Regions from separate parts of the Vibrio sp. TAP-3B genome, predicted to be linked through region 3. Evidence: predicted binding sites of a transcription regulator. Region 3 holds the regulator's gene; each other region holds the start of a gene.
What was found. The regulator MetJ, encoded in region 3, represses methionine synthesis genes. The targets are predictions, from matches to a motif close to TTAGACNTNTANANGTCTAA.
Positions count from the first base shown of each region.

Region 1 (5,700 bases), 1.5 Mb from region 3:
ATTCAACAATTGCTGGTTACTTTCCCTCCAATGTTATTTGGCGCACAAGCGCTACTGACTTTGCTTTTGATCAAAGGCGATGTCTGTCCGGGTCAACGAGGTCGTTTGCACAAAATGTTACCAGCCGTGGCGGTATTATGGTTGGCCGTTGCCTCACTGCGTATTGAAGCTTTTATGGTCGTATTTGCGATATTCTATTTTTATTCGCAGGTTCAAACAAAGAAAACGCGTGATAAGGGGCCGTTATGGGCAATGCACCTAGCTAACGGTTTGGCCTTTGCGTTTGTGAGTATCCAAGTGTTTGAACAACCGAATTGGCCTGCCGCGATTGCCATGGCTCTCATGGTGTTGTTTCTCGGGGCGTCTTTTTCTCAACTGCTTCTTACGATTGCACGCAGTCGTTTACAAGCTTTTCACCGAATTTTGCCCGTCGCGGGGATTGTGTCAGGTATGCTTTTAGTGATTGCTACGCTATTTTCTTCTTACCAGCTTGATGAAGCGACACTGAACGCCGCGACGCAGCCGATTCTATTATCTTTGGCAATGTTGATTTCTGCTATCATCGTTTGGTGCTGGCATATTTTTACTCATAAAGCACCAGAAAAAATACAACTGAGTGTGGCTTTGTTGCTTGCTTTATCATCAATGACGAGTCTACAAGGTCTATTTTCACTCGCTGTTTAAGGCTATGTTGACGGCATGATTTAAGACCAGCCTCACTTTAAATTTACCCAATTATGTCTACGCTGTATGTATAGTTGTCGAAGAGGAGTGTCGCGATGGATTTAAGCAATGTAGGTAATCTAGACAGCATTATTTTACTAGGTATCGTCAACGAAAAACTGCGCTTGGAGTGTGACAGCTTTGACGAGTTAGTCTCAGTTTATGAAATGGACGTAGAATCGGTCGTGGGCAAGCTTGATACGCTCGGTTATCAATACGACCCACTTACCAATCAATTTAAAGCGTATGAACGCTAACCCATCTTAGAGCTAGACTCTTAAGCCATCTTGATCCCGTCAAGGTGGCTTTTACATTGCAGTCTTGCGGTTGCGAAGAAGGCCTGTAAATAACGTTTGTCTTTTTCTGAGTTGCGCGTTGCTGCAAATAAACGTCGCCAGAGTCCTTTACCAAAAGGTTTGCTGGTGATAAGTCCTTGGCGAGAAAATTCAGAAATTGCCCAGTTTGGTAGTGCCGCTACGCCTAATCCTGCTGATACCATTTGTACTAACATCAACGTATTGTCGGCTTGCTTCCATTTGGCTGGCTCTACGCCCGCAGGTTGTAAGAAGTGTTTAACCACATCCAATCTTTGCTTTTGAACAGGGTAGGAAAGCATCGTTTGATCGATAAGATCTTGCGGTTCAATGACGTCCTTGTCGGCCAAAGGATGGCGGGTGGATGTGATCAAACGCATTTCGAAATCGAATAAAGGCTCGTAGTGGACTTCTGAGCGTGGTTGAATGTCGGAAGTGATGACCAAGTCGAGCTCGCCAGCTAACAAAGCAGCAAGGGGCTCGAAACCAAAGCCGGATGAAAAATCTAAGGTCACACTTGGCCAAGCCAGTTGATACTCTCTTAATGCTGGCATCAACCACTGGAAACAAGAGTGGCATTCAATCGCCATATGCAGCCGACCGTTCACATCCTCTTTCAGGCTTGCTAATTCATTTTCTGCTTTCGCTAGCTTCGGTAAGATCTCTTCCGCGAGGCGTAATAGTATTTCGCCCTCAGAGGTAAATTTGACTGGTCGAGTCTTCCTAAGAAAGAGTTGTCCGCCAATGCGAGATTCCAGATCTTTGATTTGGTGAGACAGCGCTGATTGCGTCAAGTGCAAGGCGGTGGCGGTAGCGGTCAAAGAACCGGTATCCCTAAGCGAAGTCAGTGTCCGTAAATGTTTTAGCTCTATCATGAATTCCTTTCATCCTTTGTGGTTCGCCATGAACAACTCTAACTTAACGATAAAAGGTGGATATGTAAACGTCTAGACGTCCACTGTCTTAGCCTAATTGCGAGTGAGATCGGGCAGTATGAATTTTTTTAATAAACGAGTTGAATAAATGGACATTGTCCAAACCGTGTTTAAGAGAGATAGTTTAGCCATCCAGACGCCTTTTTAAATAGAGAAAGGTGCTCTGACCAAACATACTGAATAAGGAATAAGGAATAGGGACATGGCGACAACAACGCACATACTAGGTTATCCACGCATTGGTGAAAAACGAGAGCTTAAATTTGCCCAGGAGAAATACTGGCGTGGTGAAATTGATCAGGCTGAATTAAAGAAAGTAGGGGCGGATCTGCGTGCTAAAAACTGGCAGAAGCAAACGGATGCAGGGTTAAGCTTTACCACCGCAGGTGACTTCGCTTGGTACGATCATGTACTCACCACAACGTTGCTTTTAGGCCACGTGCCAAAGCGTCACGCAGATGGTTTCCCTGATCTTGATACTTTATTTAAGGTTGGTCGCGGCCAATCCCAAACCGGTTGCGGCTGTGCAGGTGCCGCTGCGTCTGATATGACTAAATGGTTCAATACTAACTACCACTATATCGTGCCAGAGTTCAGTAAAGACGATGTGTTCGAAGTCAGTTGGCCTCAGTTGTTTGAGGAAGTGAACGAGGCGGTAAAGGCCGGGCACAAAGTTAAACCAGTTTTGCTTGGCCCATTAAGTTACCTATATTTGGGTAAAGAAACCGAAGAAGGTTTTGACCGTTTAACCTTGCTACCGCGATTGTTAACCGCATATCAAGCGATTTTGGCTAAATTGGCAAATCAAGGAGTTGAGTGGGTTCAAATTGATGAGCCAATCTTGGCTCTTGAACTTGAGAGCGAGTGGGCGGACGCTTTTAAGTTGGCTTACCAAGTGATTCGTAGCGATGTGAAAGTGCTGCTCACCACGTACTTCGATGCGGTGACCGACACTCTAGACAAGATTGTTGATCTTGCTGTCGATGGCCTACATGTTGACCTATCTTCAGCGCCCGATCAGCTAGACGAAGTGGTGGCTAAACTACCTAAAAATTGGGTGTTATCTGCTGGAGTCATCAATGGTCGCAACGTTTGGCGTTCTGATCTAAGTGCACAACTTGCGCGCTTACAGCCAGTAAAAGACAAGTTAGGTGATAAACTTTGGCTGGCAAGCTCATGTTCTTTACTGCACAGTCCAGTAGACTTAGAGCTTGAAACGGCACTGAGCGAAGAAGTGAAGAGTTGGTTTGCCTTCGCAAAACAGAAAGTGACAGAAGTGGCCTTACTTGGTAAAGCACTAGATGGTGATCAAGGTGCCATTCTGGCTTGTGATGCTTACAGTCAGCCAATTAAAGCGCGTCAGACGGCAACGCATGTGAACAAGCCTCAAGTACAAGCGCGTCTAAACAGTATCACGGCATCACTTTCAGAGCGCAATGCTCCGTATGCTGAGCGTGCCGCACATCAAGCTGAAGTATTAGGTTTGCCATTGCTGCCGACAACGACCATTGGTTCTTTCCCACAAACCGGAGAAATCCGAGTTCAGCGTAGTGCTTATCGCTCTGGCCAACTTTCTGAATCTGATTACATTGATGCTCTCAAAGGACACATCGCAGATGCAGTGAAACGTCAAGAAGCGCTTGATCTGGATGTACTGGTACACGGCGAAGCTGAGCGTAATGACATGGTCGAATACTTTGCAGAAAACTTAGCTGGTTTCCAAACGACGAAATTTGGTTGGGTACAAAGCTACGGCTCTCGCTGTGTTAAACCTGCTATTGTGGTTGCTGATATTGAACGCGAAAAGCCAATAACAGTTAAATGGTCGACCTACGCCCAGTCTCTGACCAGCAAGCAAATGAAAGGCATGCTCACAGGTCCAGTGACGATTCTGTGCTGGACATTCCCACGTGAAGACGTCACTCGTCAAAAAATTGCTCAACAATTGGCATTGGCGCTACGTGACGAAGTGTCTGATTTACAAGATGCGGGTATCAATATAATCCAGATTGATGAACCAGCCATTCGTGAAGGTCTACCACTCAAAAAACGCGATCACAAAGCATACCTACAGTGGGCAGTGGATGCGTTTAAGATCTCGGCTGCAAGTGCTCAACCAGAAACACAAATTCATACCCATATGTGTTACAGCGAATTTAATGAGATCATTGACTCTGTGGCAGCATTAGACGCAGATGTGATCACGATTGAAACTTCGCGATCGAATATGGAACTACTGAAAGCATTCGAAGCGTTTAACTACCCGAATGCAATTGGTCCTGGTGTGTACGATATTCATTCACCCAATATTCCGACGGAAGAATGGATTGAAGGATTACTTAAAAAAGCGGCAGAAAAGATCCCGGCTCAGCGTCTTTGGGTTAACCCAGATTGTGGGTTAAAAACGCGTAACTGGGCAGAAACGGAAGCGGCGTTAGCAAACTTGGTATCAGCCGCTAAAAAGTTACGTACTGAGCTGGCGTAACCGAGAATGGCGAAGACGAAAAAGCGGAGAATGATATCTCCGCTTTTGAATTTTGGCGACAGGTGGTTGGTCACATTATCTAGCCTTCACCGTTGATTATTTGTGTCCTAGTAAAAGCGAATGGCGGCGATTATTTGAGCTGAGCACAGGTTTGCCCTGACACTAACTCATCCGCCATTAATTGACCGCGAGAGTTACGAACTTTAATCCGATACATCAAGCCCATATCAATTTGTTTACGAATCTCTGGGGCGCTGCAATAAGTATAGATACTGGTATTAAGTACTTGGTCTAGTGGTTTGGCGCCTAACGCACCGTCGTTATAAATCATCATCATCTCTACAACATTCTTGTTAGAAGAGACTCTCATGATTTGCAATGGGCCATACTTCAGCGGTAATCCAGCAGACAGCACCCCCGCTCGGTTTGATGCCATAAGCTCTAACTGGCGTTGAACATCATTGTTCGATGAACAGCCAATGAGCGCGGCACAAACGAGGAAAAGACACAGTAATTTTTTCATAAATTAAAACACTTTTTTGAACGGTTTTACGATCACATGGTCGTAAACACCTACCGCAACGTAAGGATCGGCTTCTGCCCATGCTTGGGCATCTTCTAAAGAAGTAAACTCAGCGATGACAGTCGAACCAGTAAACCCAGCTTCTCCAGGATTATCAGAATCGATCGCTGGCATTGGACCAGCAGTTAGCAGGCGTCCTTCATCTTGCAGTTTTTGCAAACGCTGTAAGTGTTGAGGGCGAACGCTCATGCGTTTTTCCAACGAGTTCTCGACGTCCTGAGAAAAGGTGACATACCACATAGCATAGTTCCTTAATTAATAGGGTAACGTGTTAATTTAACGACTTTTTTGTGTCTCTCACAAGTGAACAGTGGCAAATGTGAGGTTCTCTTTGGTCAATAAAGTTGCGAAAAGATTAATTCTGAACCGGGCGTGGTTTACCTTCACTGTCGATGGCTACGTAGTTGAACGTGGCATCGCATACCATGAATCTATCGCCAACACCTTGTTCTTTAACTGGCTTTACCCATACCTCCAGATCAACGCTCATGGATGTGCGACCAATCTTGGTACACTCGCCGTAACAGCAAACCACATCGCCCACACCAACCGGTTTTTTAAAGGTAATACTCGAAACGGATACGGTAACGACACGACCAGAAGAAATTTCTTTTGCTAGAATTGCACCAGCTAAGTCAAGCTGAGACATTATCCAACCAC
Region 1 is NZ_CM173495.1:620,309-626,008, forward strand. It holds gene AC3D28_RS02975 (hypothetical protein) at 1-684, shown strand, start outside; gene AC3D28_RS02980 (DUF4250 domain-containing protein) at 780-980, shown strand; gene AC3D28_RS02985 (LysR substrate-binding domain-containing protein) at 1,001-1,912, opposite strand; gene metE (5-methyltetrahydropteroyltriglutamate--homocysteine S-methyltransferase) at 2,175-4,457, shown strand; gene AC3D28_RS02995 (GspS/AspS pilotin family protein) at 4,588-4,980, opposite strand; gene AC3D28_RS03000 (YciI family protein) at 4,984-5,280, opposite strand; gene yciA (acyl-CoA thioester hydrolase YciA) at 5,396-5,700, opposite strand, start outside.
Region 1: the regulator MetJ is predicted to act here: its motif matches at 1,977-1,996, upstream of metE (5-methyltetrahydropteroyltriglutamate--homocysteine S-methyltransferase).

Region 2 (5,700 bases), 460 kb from region 3:
AGCTTGCGTAAGTGGTGTTGATGATAGAAAGCGTTACGTCATCCAAAGAGCGTGGCAGTTGAGGCGCTTCTAGCTCAATGATTTCGACGTTCTTAGGGTTACCTACGATGTCACGAACGGTGGCTTGCAGACCAACCCCGTCGCGTAGCTCAATCAAACCTTGTTGCTCAAGAAGTAGCAGTGAACGACCTAGATTAGTCGGATCGTTAGGGACGGCGATGCGTGCGCCGTCTTGGATGTCTTCAACCGATTTTACTTGTTTTGAGTAACCAGCGATGGGGTAAACGAAAGAGTTACCTGCGATAGCCAGTTTGTAACCACGATCTTTCACTTGTTGGTCTAGGTATGGTTTGTGTTGGAATGCGTTAGCATCAACAGAACCATCGTCTAACGCTGCGTTTGGTGTCACGTAGTCCGTAAAAGTCACCAACTCCACATCCAAATTGTACTTTTCTTTGGCCACTTTCGCTGCCACTTCAGCAACTTGTGCTTCAGAGCCAGCAATAACGCCCACTTTGACCTTGTTTAGGTCTGTTTCTGTTTCGCCACAACCCACCAGAGTCAGTGCAGAAGCGGCAGTTACAACAGTCAAAAGGCTTTTGAGGCTAAATTTCATTTTTATCTCCTTATAATTTATATTTTCAATGTTTATCTGTGGTCTACACGACGCACCACTGCGTCACCGAGAGACTGAATAATTTGCACGAGAACAATCAACATCACGACTGTAACGGCCATGATCGTCGCATCGTAGCGGTGGAAACCGTAACGTATAGCGACATCACCTAAGCCGCCGCCGCCCACGGTGCCAGCCATGGCAGAGTAGCTTACTAGCGTGACGAGTGTGATGGTGACTGAGTTAATAATCGTCGGCATGGCTTCCGGTAGCAGCACTTTTGTGATGATTTGTGTTGGCGCGGCCCCCATAGATTGTGCGGCTTCAACCAGCCCAGTAGGAACTTCTAACAGAGCACCTTCAATCAGACGCGCGACGAATGGGATTGCACCAATGGTAAGCGGTACGATTGCTGCCGTTGTGCCAATAAAAGTGCCAACTAACATTTTTGTCACTGGAATAATCGCAACCATTAACACTAGAAAAGGCACCGAGCGTCCAACGTTAACAATGGCGCCTAACATACTATTAAGACGGGTGTTTTCTAATAAGCCGCCTTTTTTAGTAATGTGCAGAATGACACCCAAAGGGATGCCTACCGCGAAACCGACCAGGCCAGCGACCGCAACCATGTATAGGGTTTCCCATGTAGCCCCCAAAAGTAGCTTGCTGTTTAAACTCAGCCATTCAGAAATCGTATCAAAGGACATAACCAAGTACCTCTACTTTCACGTTGTGCTCACGCAGGAAATCAAGAGCTGCGTTATCATCTTTTTCATTACCAAACAGTTCAGCGACCATCATGCCGAATTTTACGCCACCAGCATAATCAAGGTCAGAACTTAAAATGCTCACATCAATGTTGTATTTACGAGAAATCTGCGACATCAGAGGTGCATCTACTGTGGTGCCTGTAAACTCCAAACGCACCAGAGGGTAGCTGCCTTCAACACGGGTTGGTTGTAGCCGAGCTTGGTAATCCTCTGGGATAGAAAGATCTAACGTTGAGCGAATAAATTGGTGCGCCAGTTCGGTTTTAGGGTGTGCGAAAATATTGCCGACGGTACCTTTTTCAACCAGTTCACCGCCACCAATGATCGCCACTTCGTGACAGATACTTTTCACCACTTCCATCTCATGGGTGATAAGCAAAATAGTGATGTTTAACTTGCGATTGATCTCTTTTAGTAATTCAAGAATGGACTGAGTGGTTGCCGGGTCTAACGCGCTGGTGGCTTCGTCACAAAGCAGCACGCTAGGATCGGATGCCAATGCGCGAGCAATCGCTACACGTTGCTTTTGACCGCCGCTGAGGTTCGCGGGATAGCTTTCATGTTTGTCTTGCAAACCAACCAGCTTGAGCAGCTCCGTGACTTTAGTTTGGATTTGCGATTTGCTTTTACCGGCCAGCTCTAAAGGCAAGGCGACATTATCGAAAACAGTGCGAGACGACAGTAGGTTAAAGTGCTGGAAAATCATACCAATGTTGCGGCGGGTTTCGACCAACTGTTTTTTGCTCAGTGTTGTGAGATCAACATTATCGACGATGATCGCGCCAGAGCTCGGCGCTTCAAGCATGTTTACACAGCGGATCAGGGTGCTTTTACCAGCACCAGATGAACCGATCACACCGAAGATGGTGCCCTTGGCGATGTGTAGGTTAATGTCTTTCAGGGCAAGAATTTCCTTACTGCCTTGGTAGAACACTTTATTGACGTTTTTAATTTCTATCATGTTTCAACCTGCCCAAAGATACGGGGGAACTTCGCTGTCAAAAACGGCCTTTGACAGAACTTAATGTTGAGCTCTAGCTCAATTCTCAGTTGATGCTATGGGTTAAGTAGAATGAAGTCAATAGATATTTTTACGTCTAGACGTCTAAAGGTATGGATGTTTTATTTCATAAATAACGCGGTGTAAGCTGTGAGTGGAAGGGAGAGAAGGGTCGCTGTAGAGTGACCGACTCTTGTTCAACAAATCAACGGTTTTAACAGCGCTGCCTGCCAATGAGGTAGTGTTGAGGGTGATAAGGGATGTATAATCTGACGAAACCGAATTAATAGAGAAAGACGTTTTGGCAAAACCTGCTGTTTTTATCGATCGTGATGGCGTGATTAACGTTGATCACGGCTACGTTCATGACGAACATGATTTTGAGTACATTGAAGGTGTGTTTGAAGCGACGAAAGCGCTGAAACAACAAGGCTATCTACTGGTGCTTGTGACCAACCAATCTGGCATCGCGCGCGGTAAATTCAGTGAGGATCGTTTCTTGTCACTGACCCAATGGATGGATTGGAATTTTGTCGAGCACGGTGTGGAATTTGATGGTATCTATTACTGCCCGCACCATCCTGAACAAGGTATCGGCGATTACAAGCAAGATTGTGATTGCCGCAAGCCAAAGCCAGGCATGTTCATTTCTGCTCGCGATTTTTTGAACATCGATATGGCGAAATCGGTCATGATTGGTGATAAAGCGGAAGATATGATGGCGGCTGAAGCGGCGGGTGTCGGCACTAAGATTTTGGTTCGCACTGGCAAACCGATCACTTCACAAGGTGAAGCGCTGGCGACGGTGGTGCTTGATAGCGTGGCTGACGTACCTGGATATCTACAGAAGTAATCCCCAAAAAGTGGTGTGTTTAAGGGAGGCGTTTGCTTCCCTTTTATTCTATTGCTGTTAAAGTTCAAACACCTAACTATTCACCTATCCTGATTTAGTCATTTATGAGCAAAAAACTCACCATTCTTGATATCGCGAAACTGGCTGGTGTCGGCAAGTCGACGGTAAGCCGAGTGTTAACCAACGACCCAAAAGTGAAACCACAAACGCGTAAGAAAGTTGAGCAAATCATTCGTGAGTCTGGTTACGTGCCGTCGAAATCTGCGCAGTCGATGCGTGGAGGCAGTCAAAAAGTCATTGGGGTGATTATCTCCCGTCTCGACTCTCCGTCCGAAAACCGCGCTGTCAGTACCATGCTTAATCGGTTGTACTCGGCAGGTTATGATGTGGTGATTATGGAGAGTCAGTTTGACCGTGATAAGACCAACGAACATTTGGAGGTGCTTAAGCGTCGCAATGTGGATGGTATCATCGTATTTGGTTTTACAGGGTGTGATGAGCGAGCGTTGGCGGAGTGGGGGAGCCGTATTGTTGTTATCGCGATGGATACCGATGAAGTGTCGTCTATCAATTACGATAACCAAGGCGTGATTGAAAAGGCACTGGCGTACATAACCCAGCGGTCACTTTCTCGTGTTGCCTACATTGGCGTTGACCCAGAAGATCGAACGACAGGCTTAGCTCGTTTGAATGCCTATAGAGCGTGGTGTGAGCGCAAACACATTGTCCCTTGTTTCCAGACAGGGAAACTCAACCATGAGAGTGCGTACCAGCTCGTCGATCAAGTGCTGCAAACCGATACGCAAGCGATTGTTTGCGCAAGTGATACCATTGCGCTGGGTGTGATAAAGCGTCTACAAGAGCTAGATCGAGAAGATGTAGTGGTAACAGGCGTAGGTGGAAATGAGCTGCTTTCTTTCCTTTTTCCTAAAATATTCAGCGTTGACCCCGGCTATGCCTATGCTGGTGAAAAAGCTGCTGAGATGCTGATTAATCAATTAAGTGGCGACGACTCAGTCGTTCACTTTACTCAACAGCCAGTCTGCTGAGCATCCTTCCTAAGAAATTCTGCTTTAAAATTATACTGTGATCACTCTCAATTAATGGGATTGTTCCCATTTTGTTTTTTGTCTTTGGGTGGCAATATTAAAATCAAGAAATGGGAATGTTCCCATTTATAAAAAATAAAATGATGAATCGAATGTATCCAATACAGGGTGGACAAAGTTATGAGTAAGATTGCGCGTAAAGACGTGGAGCGTCTTATTGAGCTGGTCGGGGGACCGGACAATATTGCCAGTGTAAGCCATTGTTTAACTCGCTTGCGTTTTGTTCTCAATGATACGGACAAAGCAGACACGAAACAGCTAGAAGCACTACCGATGGTGAAGGGCTGTTTTACCAACGCAGGCCAGTTCCAAGTGGTGATTGGTACTGAAGTCGATGAGGTTTACAAAGTACTGATCGAGCTAAGCGGTAAAAGTGAAGCGAGCAAAGACGAAGCAAAAAATTCCGCTCGCCAAAATATGAACATTATTGAACGCGGTATCTCACACCTTGCTGAAATCTTTGTTCCTTTATTGCCGGCAATCATTACCGGCGGTCTCATTCTTGGTTTCCGTAATGTCATTGGCGACATCAAGATGTTTGATGGCCAAACCTTGACAGAAATCAGCCAATTCTGGGCAACGGTCCACTCATTCCTGTGGTTGATTGGTGAAGCGATTTTCTTCTTCCTACCTGTTGGTGTGTGCTGGTCTACCGTGAAAAAGCTCGGCGGGACACCCATTCTTGGTATCACGCTGGGTGTGACGCTGGTTTCTCCTCAATTGATGAACGCCTACCTGATCGGTAAACAAGCCCCAGAAGTGTGGGACTTTGGGTTGTTCGTCATCGAAAAAGTCGGTTATCAAGCGCAAGTGATTCCTGCAATGTTGGCGGGGATCGCATTGGCGTTTATTGAAACGAATCTAAAACGCATCATTCCCTCTTACCTGTACTTAGTGGTGGTGCCGTTTGTTTCTATCATCATTTCTGTGATTCTTGCGCACTCTATCATTGGTCCATTTGGCCGTCTGTTAGGCGATGGCGTGGCATTCGCAGCGAAAGCCGCCATGACGGGTGACTTTGCAATGATTGGCTCGACCATTTTTGGCTTTCTGTATGCGCCACTGGTGATTACCGGTATTCATCACACTACCAACGCAGTAGACCTGCAGTTGATGCAAGAGTTAGGCGGCACACCAATTTGGCCTCTGATTGCACTTTCAAACATCGCTCAAGCGTCTGCAGTGGTTGGCATCATTATTATCAGCAAAAAACATGGCGAACGTGATATCTCTGTTCCAGCGGCCATCTCAGCGTACTTAGGTGTTACTGAGCCTGCGATGTACGGTATTAACCTAAAGTATAAATTCCCCATGTTAAGCGCGATGATCGGTAGTGCGTGTGCTGCCGC
Region 2 is NZ_CM173495.1:1,634,635-1,640,334, reverse strand. It holds gene AC3D28_RS07725 (MetQ/NlpA family lipoprotein) at 1-616, opposite strand, end outside; gene AC3D28_RS07720 (methionine ABC transporter permease) at 649-1,326, opposite strand; gene metN (methionine ABC transporter ATP-binding protein MetN) at 1,316-2,350, opposite strand; gene gmhB (D-glycero-beta-D-manno-heptose 1,7-bisphosphate 7-phosphatase) at 2,691-3,242, shown strand; gene treR (trehalose operon repressor TreR) at 3,347-4,291, shown strand; gene treB (PTS trehalose transporter subunit IIBC) at 4,472-5,700, shown strand, end outside.
Region 2: the regulator MetJ is predicted to act here: its motif matches at 2,479-2,498, upstream of metN (methionine ABC transporter ATP-binding protein MetN).

Region 3 (5,700 bases):
CTATCTTAGCGAATGCATCTTGAACCTGATGGTAATAATGGCTATCAGCTGAGCCGGCCACCTTGTTAGCCGATATTAAATGAACGCCTTGCTGCGCAATTTCAACGTAACGTAGAGCCAACTCTTGACTTGCGGTCACATCCAGCACAACGGCTTCATCGTAGTTTTGTAGCGCGCCAAGGCGAGTCAACCAGGAACCATCATTGGCGATACTCTCATCTTTAAATCGTGCAGAGACATTCCTTGCGTCAATCCCCTGCTCATCAAACCAATACATTTGGCTATCGACAACTGCGACCAAATCAAAACTCATACCGTGACGTTTAGTCAGCTCATTTTTTTGACTCGCAAATAAGTTCATCCAGCTCGAACCAATATTGCCTTTACCACACAAGGCAACAGCTACACGCTTATGCGCTTGAAATAGTTGACTGTGAATGGTTTGAACCAGAGCCTCAGTATCAGTGCGGCGCAATACCGCGACTAAACTCAAACCCGATTCAGACTCAGAGATAAATTCTATTGGCGCGTGTTTTAGCTTCTGATAAAAACCAAAACAGTGGTTAGCATTTTTCGTCACACCTGCGCCTACGGCAGCTAACAATGAGTAGCCTTCTTTCAGTTTAATTTCCGCTTCCACGGCAAGCTCTTGCAGGTACTTCAGCACCCCTCCGGCAATTTCAGAAGTGTACGCCAAGCGCAAGGTATGCTGATCGGCCTGAACTTCAAAAGCCAATGGCTCTAATTGAGCACGCTGCAATACTTGCCGTACATCGCTTTGCGTTTTTTCAAAATCGTGACCATGAAAGAAAGACAGCTGTATCAATAAAACGTCATCAAGCGACGTAATGATTTTGGCACCACGCCCAGAGGCTAATACGCGCTCAATACGCGTGGAGCCAGCCTCTGATTGATAACTACATTTTAGATTAAGATCCATCGTGCTTTGCGCTACAGGTTGAAGCGTACGGCTGTGTAATACAGGGGCGGCTAGACGAGCAAGCTCGCTGGCCTCATCCAATCTTAGCAAAGGCAATAAGCAAGCATCAGCAACCAGTCGAGGGTCTGCGCTGTACACGCCAGCAACGTCACTCCAAATAGTCACAGTGCTGACATCAGCAAGCGCACCAATAACCGTCGCAGAATAGTCTGATCCATTACGACCCAGCAGAACGGTTTCTCCAGCGTCATTCTGCGCCATAAAACCCGTGATCACGACGCGTTTATGATTGTGTTGTGCTAACGCTTGCTTGATCAAGGGGGATGAACGAACACGATCGACTTCTGGCTGAGTCGCCGCTTCGGCACGCAAAAACGTTCTCGCGTCTTGCACAACGGCTGGCAACGAATGCTGCGACAATAGTACGGCTAAAAGACGTGCGGACCATACCTCTCCATGTCCTAATACCGCTGCTTTTTGTGCTTCAGTCAAAGGCGCGACTAACTCAGACAAAGTACTGAATTCATCTTGTAAAGAAGCCAGTAACTGCTCTTTTGCTTCACCTTCTAACAAGGCGGCTATCAGTCCTGTTTGGAATTCCCTTAAACTTTGAAGTGCCTCATGAGCAAGTCGACCATCTCTGTCCAAGCCTTCGAGAAACTCAATCAGCCGATTGGTGGTTTGCCCAGCAGCAGACACCACCACGAGATCATTTTCTATCGAATGCTCTTTAAGAATATCCACGACACGTAAGTAACATTGAGGGTTGGCTAAGCTGCTGCCACCAAATTTATGCAGCTGACGCTGTACAGTCATGATTATCGTCTCCTATTACTGGGCAGCTTTAGTGAAGGCCTGTTCTAAATCGTCGATCAAATCTTGCACATCTTCTAAGCCAACAGATAGGCGCAACAACTGGTGTGAAATCCCCGCTTCGGCCAGAGCTTTCTCTCCCATGGCCCGATGGGTCATCGAGGCAGGATGGCAAATCAAACTTTCCACTCCACCTAATGATTCTGCAAGTGAAAATAATTGCAGCTCTTTCACAAAGACTTTCAATTGTTGAAACGATCCTGAAAATTCAAAGCTCAGCATAGAGCCAAAACCAGACTGCTGCTTTTTAGCGATAGCATGACCCGCGTGATCTGGGAGACTTGGGTGATAAATGGCTTTGACCAATCTCTGCGACTGCAGATAAGCAAGTACCTGTTGTGAGCTCTCTTCATGCACTCGCATACGAGCACCAAGCGTACGAATGCCTCGCAGCGTCATATAACTATCAAAAGGCGTTCCCGTTGCACCAATGCAATTGCCCCACCATGCAAGCTCTTCCGCATGTGCTTCTGTTTTGGTAATGATCACGCCACCAATCACATCCGAATGACCATTGATGTATTTTGTGGTTGAGTGAATCACGAAGTCTGCCCCCAGCTCCAACGGTTTTTGATATATCGGAGTCAAGAAAGTGTTGTCGACAGCGACAAGTGCGCCAACTTGCTTGGCTTTTTCACATACTTCAGCAATATCGACCACGCGAACAAGCGGATTTGATGGCGTTTCTAATAGGATCAGCTTTGGTTTGAGCTGCAACGCGGCATCCAGTGCCTGTTTATCGGATTGGTCAATAAACTGCACTTTAAAATCACCTTTTTTTGCTCGGGTATTGAATAGACGATAAGACCCACCGTAGCAATCATGCGGAGCAATGAGCAGATCATCGGGCCCAAGAAAGGCAGAAACCCATAAATTTAACGCAGAGGTACCACAGTTCGTCACGACCGCACCTTGGCCAGACTCTAATTCAGATAGCGCACTTTCTAATAACCCACGATTAGGGTTACCAGATCGGGTGTAATCATATTTAGGGACCTCACCAAAAGCGGGAAAACCGTAATTAGTGGAAAGATAAATAGGTGGAACGACAGCGTGATATTGGCTGTCTGATTCAATACCAGTGCGGACTGCAATGGTCGCAGGTTTGCGAGTGCTCATGGGTGTATCCTTTCACGGGTGATGACTTCTAAACAGGAATGCGCTATATCTGACTCGTGGATTCCAAATGATTCACACGCTTCCTCTACTGTTCTATTCACTTTACTCGTCAAAAAATAAGACGTCAACACTTCTAGACGTCCATATGTCTTTGCTTATGGCGGTAAATGCAGCTAAAATCAGCACCTAGATTATTTTAACCGATTACATAGATGAAGGTGCGCAATGGCTGACTGGAATGGCGAATACATTAGCCCATATGCCGAGCACGGTAAAAAAAGTGAACAAGTAAAAAAAATTACCGTCTCTATCCCGCTAAAAGTTTTAAAAGTACTAACTGATGAGCGTACTCGCCGTCAAATCAATAACTTACGCCATGCAACCAATAGCGAATTACTATGCGAAGCATTTTTACACGCGTACACTGGCCAGCCACTTCCAACAGATGAGGATCTTCGTAAAGATCGCCCTGATGATATTCCGGCTGAAGTAAAAGCGCTGATGACGGAGATGGGTATCGAGTTTGAGTCGTTTACCGAAGAGTAATCGTAAGTGGATTGATGTTGTCTTTAAGAGAACTCTTTCTCTGAGTATAGAAAAATGGGACGCTACGCGTCCCATTTTTTATGTATTAACCCGCGAAGATTATTCCGCCATGTAATTTTCTGGCATATCAATACGAGCAACGCCAGATTCTACCGCTGCTTGAGCTACCGCTTTTGCTACTCGTGGGAGCAAGCGAGAGTCCATAGGCTTAGGAATGATGTAGTCTGAGCCAAACTCAAGCTTTTCAACCCCTGCCGCTTTAAGTACTGCTTCTGGTACCGGTTCTTTCGCCAGATGACGAATCGCTTCAACAGCGGCAAGTTTCATTTCATCATTAATTTCGCTTGCTCGAATATCAAGAGCACCACGGAATATGAATGGGAAACACAGCACGTTATTTACTTGGTTCGGATAATCACTACGTCCAGTTCCCATAATTAAATCATCACGAACCTCATGCGCAAGCTCAGGCTTAATTTCAGGCTCAGGGTTAGAACATGCAAATACAATCGGCTTGTCAGCCATTAATTTCAATGCTTCAGGTGAAAGTAGGTTCGGACCGGATACCCCAAGGAAAAGATCAGCCCCTTCTATGACATCTTCCAACGTACGCTTATCAGTGTTATTCGCGAACAACTGCTTGTATTCGTTTATGTCATCACGACGAGTATGAATCACGCCTTTACGATCTAGCATATAAATCTTTTCACGCATTGCACCACATTTGATCAGCAGTTCCATACATGCAACGGCCGCAGCCCCAGCGCCAAGACAAACGATCGTAGCGTCTTCTAGCTTTTTGCCTTGAAGCTCAATAGCATTCAGCATACCTGCCGCGGTTACAATTGCAGTACCGTGTTGGTCATCATGGAATACTGGCACATCACAACGCTCAATCAGGCGCTTTTCAATTTCAAAACAGTCTGGAGCCTTAATGTCCTCAAGATTGATACCACCAAATGTGTCTGCAATGTTTGCAACGGTATCCACGAATTCGTCAATGGTACGGTGCTTCACTTCAATATCAATCGAATCAAGGCCAGCAAATCGCTTAAATAATAGCGCCTTACCTTCCATCACAGGCTTAGATGCCAGTGGGCCAAGGTTACCTAAACCAAGGATAGCGGTGCCGTTAGAAATCACTGCAACCATATTGCCTTTGCCAGTGTATTTGTACGCATTGTCAGGATTTTGCGCAATTTCACGCACTGGTTCAGCAACACCAGGACTGTAAGCAAGCGCAAGATCGCCTGCTGTTTCAGCCGGTTTTGTCAGTTCGACAGCAATTTTTCCTGGGATTGGATAAGCATGGTAATCAAGGGCTTTTTGGCGGTGTTCTTCTTCTGGAGTGACTGCTTGGCGATTGTCTTCAGACATGGACGTTTCTCTTTGTTATTTTTAGGTAAGGGGGCATAAATTCTATCGAATAGAGCTTAATCTTCATAGGCAAGATCACGGGGAATATCCTTAAAGATCCGATAATAAAAGAGATTAGACCAAGTAATTACATTAAGCACCTGATTTTCTAGTCAGGCGCTCTTTCTCACACTAGAAAGTTGTACAACACAGATTACTCTTCATCTACGTACTGGGCTTGTAAGTAATTTTCAATGCCTGACATTTCAATCAAGCCAAGTTGAGTCTCTAACCAATCCACATGTTCTTCTTCGTCTTCGAGAATATCTTGGAATAGATCACGAGAGACATAGTCTCGAATGTCTTCAGCATAGGCAATCGCATCTTTCAAATCTGGGATCGCGGCCATCTCAAGCTTCAGGTCACACTCAATCATTTCTTTGGCGTCTTCACCGACCATTAACTTACCGAGATCTTGCAAATTTGGTAAGCCTTCTAGAAACAAAATCCGTTCAATCAGATGATCTGCGTGCTTCATTTCATCTATCGATTCGTGATATTCCTTATCGGCTAAGTGTTTCAACCCCCAGTCTTTATACATACGAGCATGAAGAAAGTACTGATTGATAGCGACTAGCTCGTTCCCGAGCACTTTGTTGAGATGCTGAATGATGATTGGATCGCCTTTCATGACAAAACCTCCTTTTGGCTTCATTTAAATGTAGAAGTAAATGAGAAGGTGTCAAAAGGCTCAGCGAATTATCACTGTTGTATAGCCACAGTCATTATCATTAGCTTGCTTGCTGTAATTTAAGTCCCGTATAACGAGTTTCAGTTTCCGCTAAAATGTCTTTAGCTTGTCTGAT
Region 3 is NZ_CM173495.1:2,098,523-2,104,222, forward strand. It holds gene AC3D28_RS09880 (bifunctional aspartate kinase/homoserine dehydrogenase II) at 1-1,756, opposite strand, end outside; gene AC3D28_RS09885 (O-succinylhomoserine (thiol)-lyase) at 1,772-2,932, opposite strand; gene metJ (met regulon transcriptional regulator MetJ) at 3,158-3,478, shown strand; gene AC3D28_RS09895 (malic enzyme-like NAD(P)-binding protein) at 3,578-4,855, opposite strand; gene bfr (bacterioferritin) at 5,049-5,525, opposite strand; gene AC3D28_RS09905 ((2Fe-2S)-binding protein) at 5,626-5,700, opposite strand, start outside.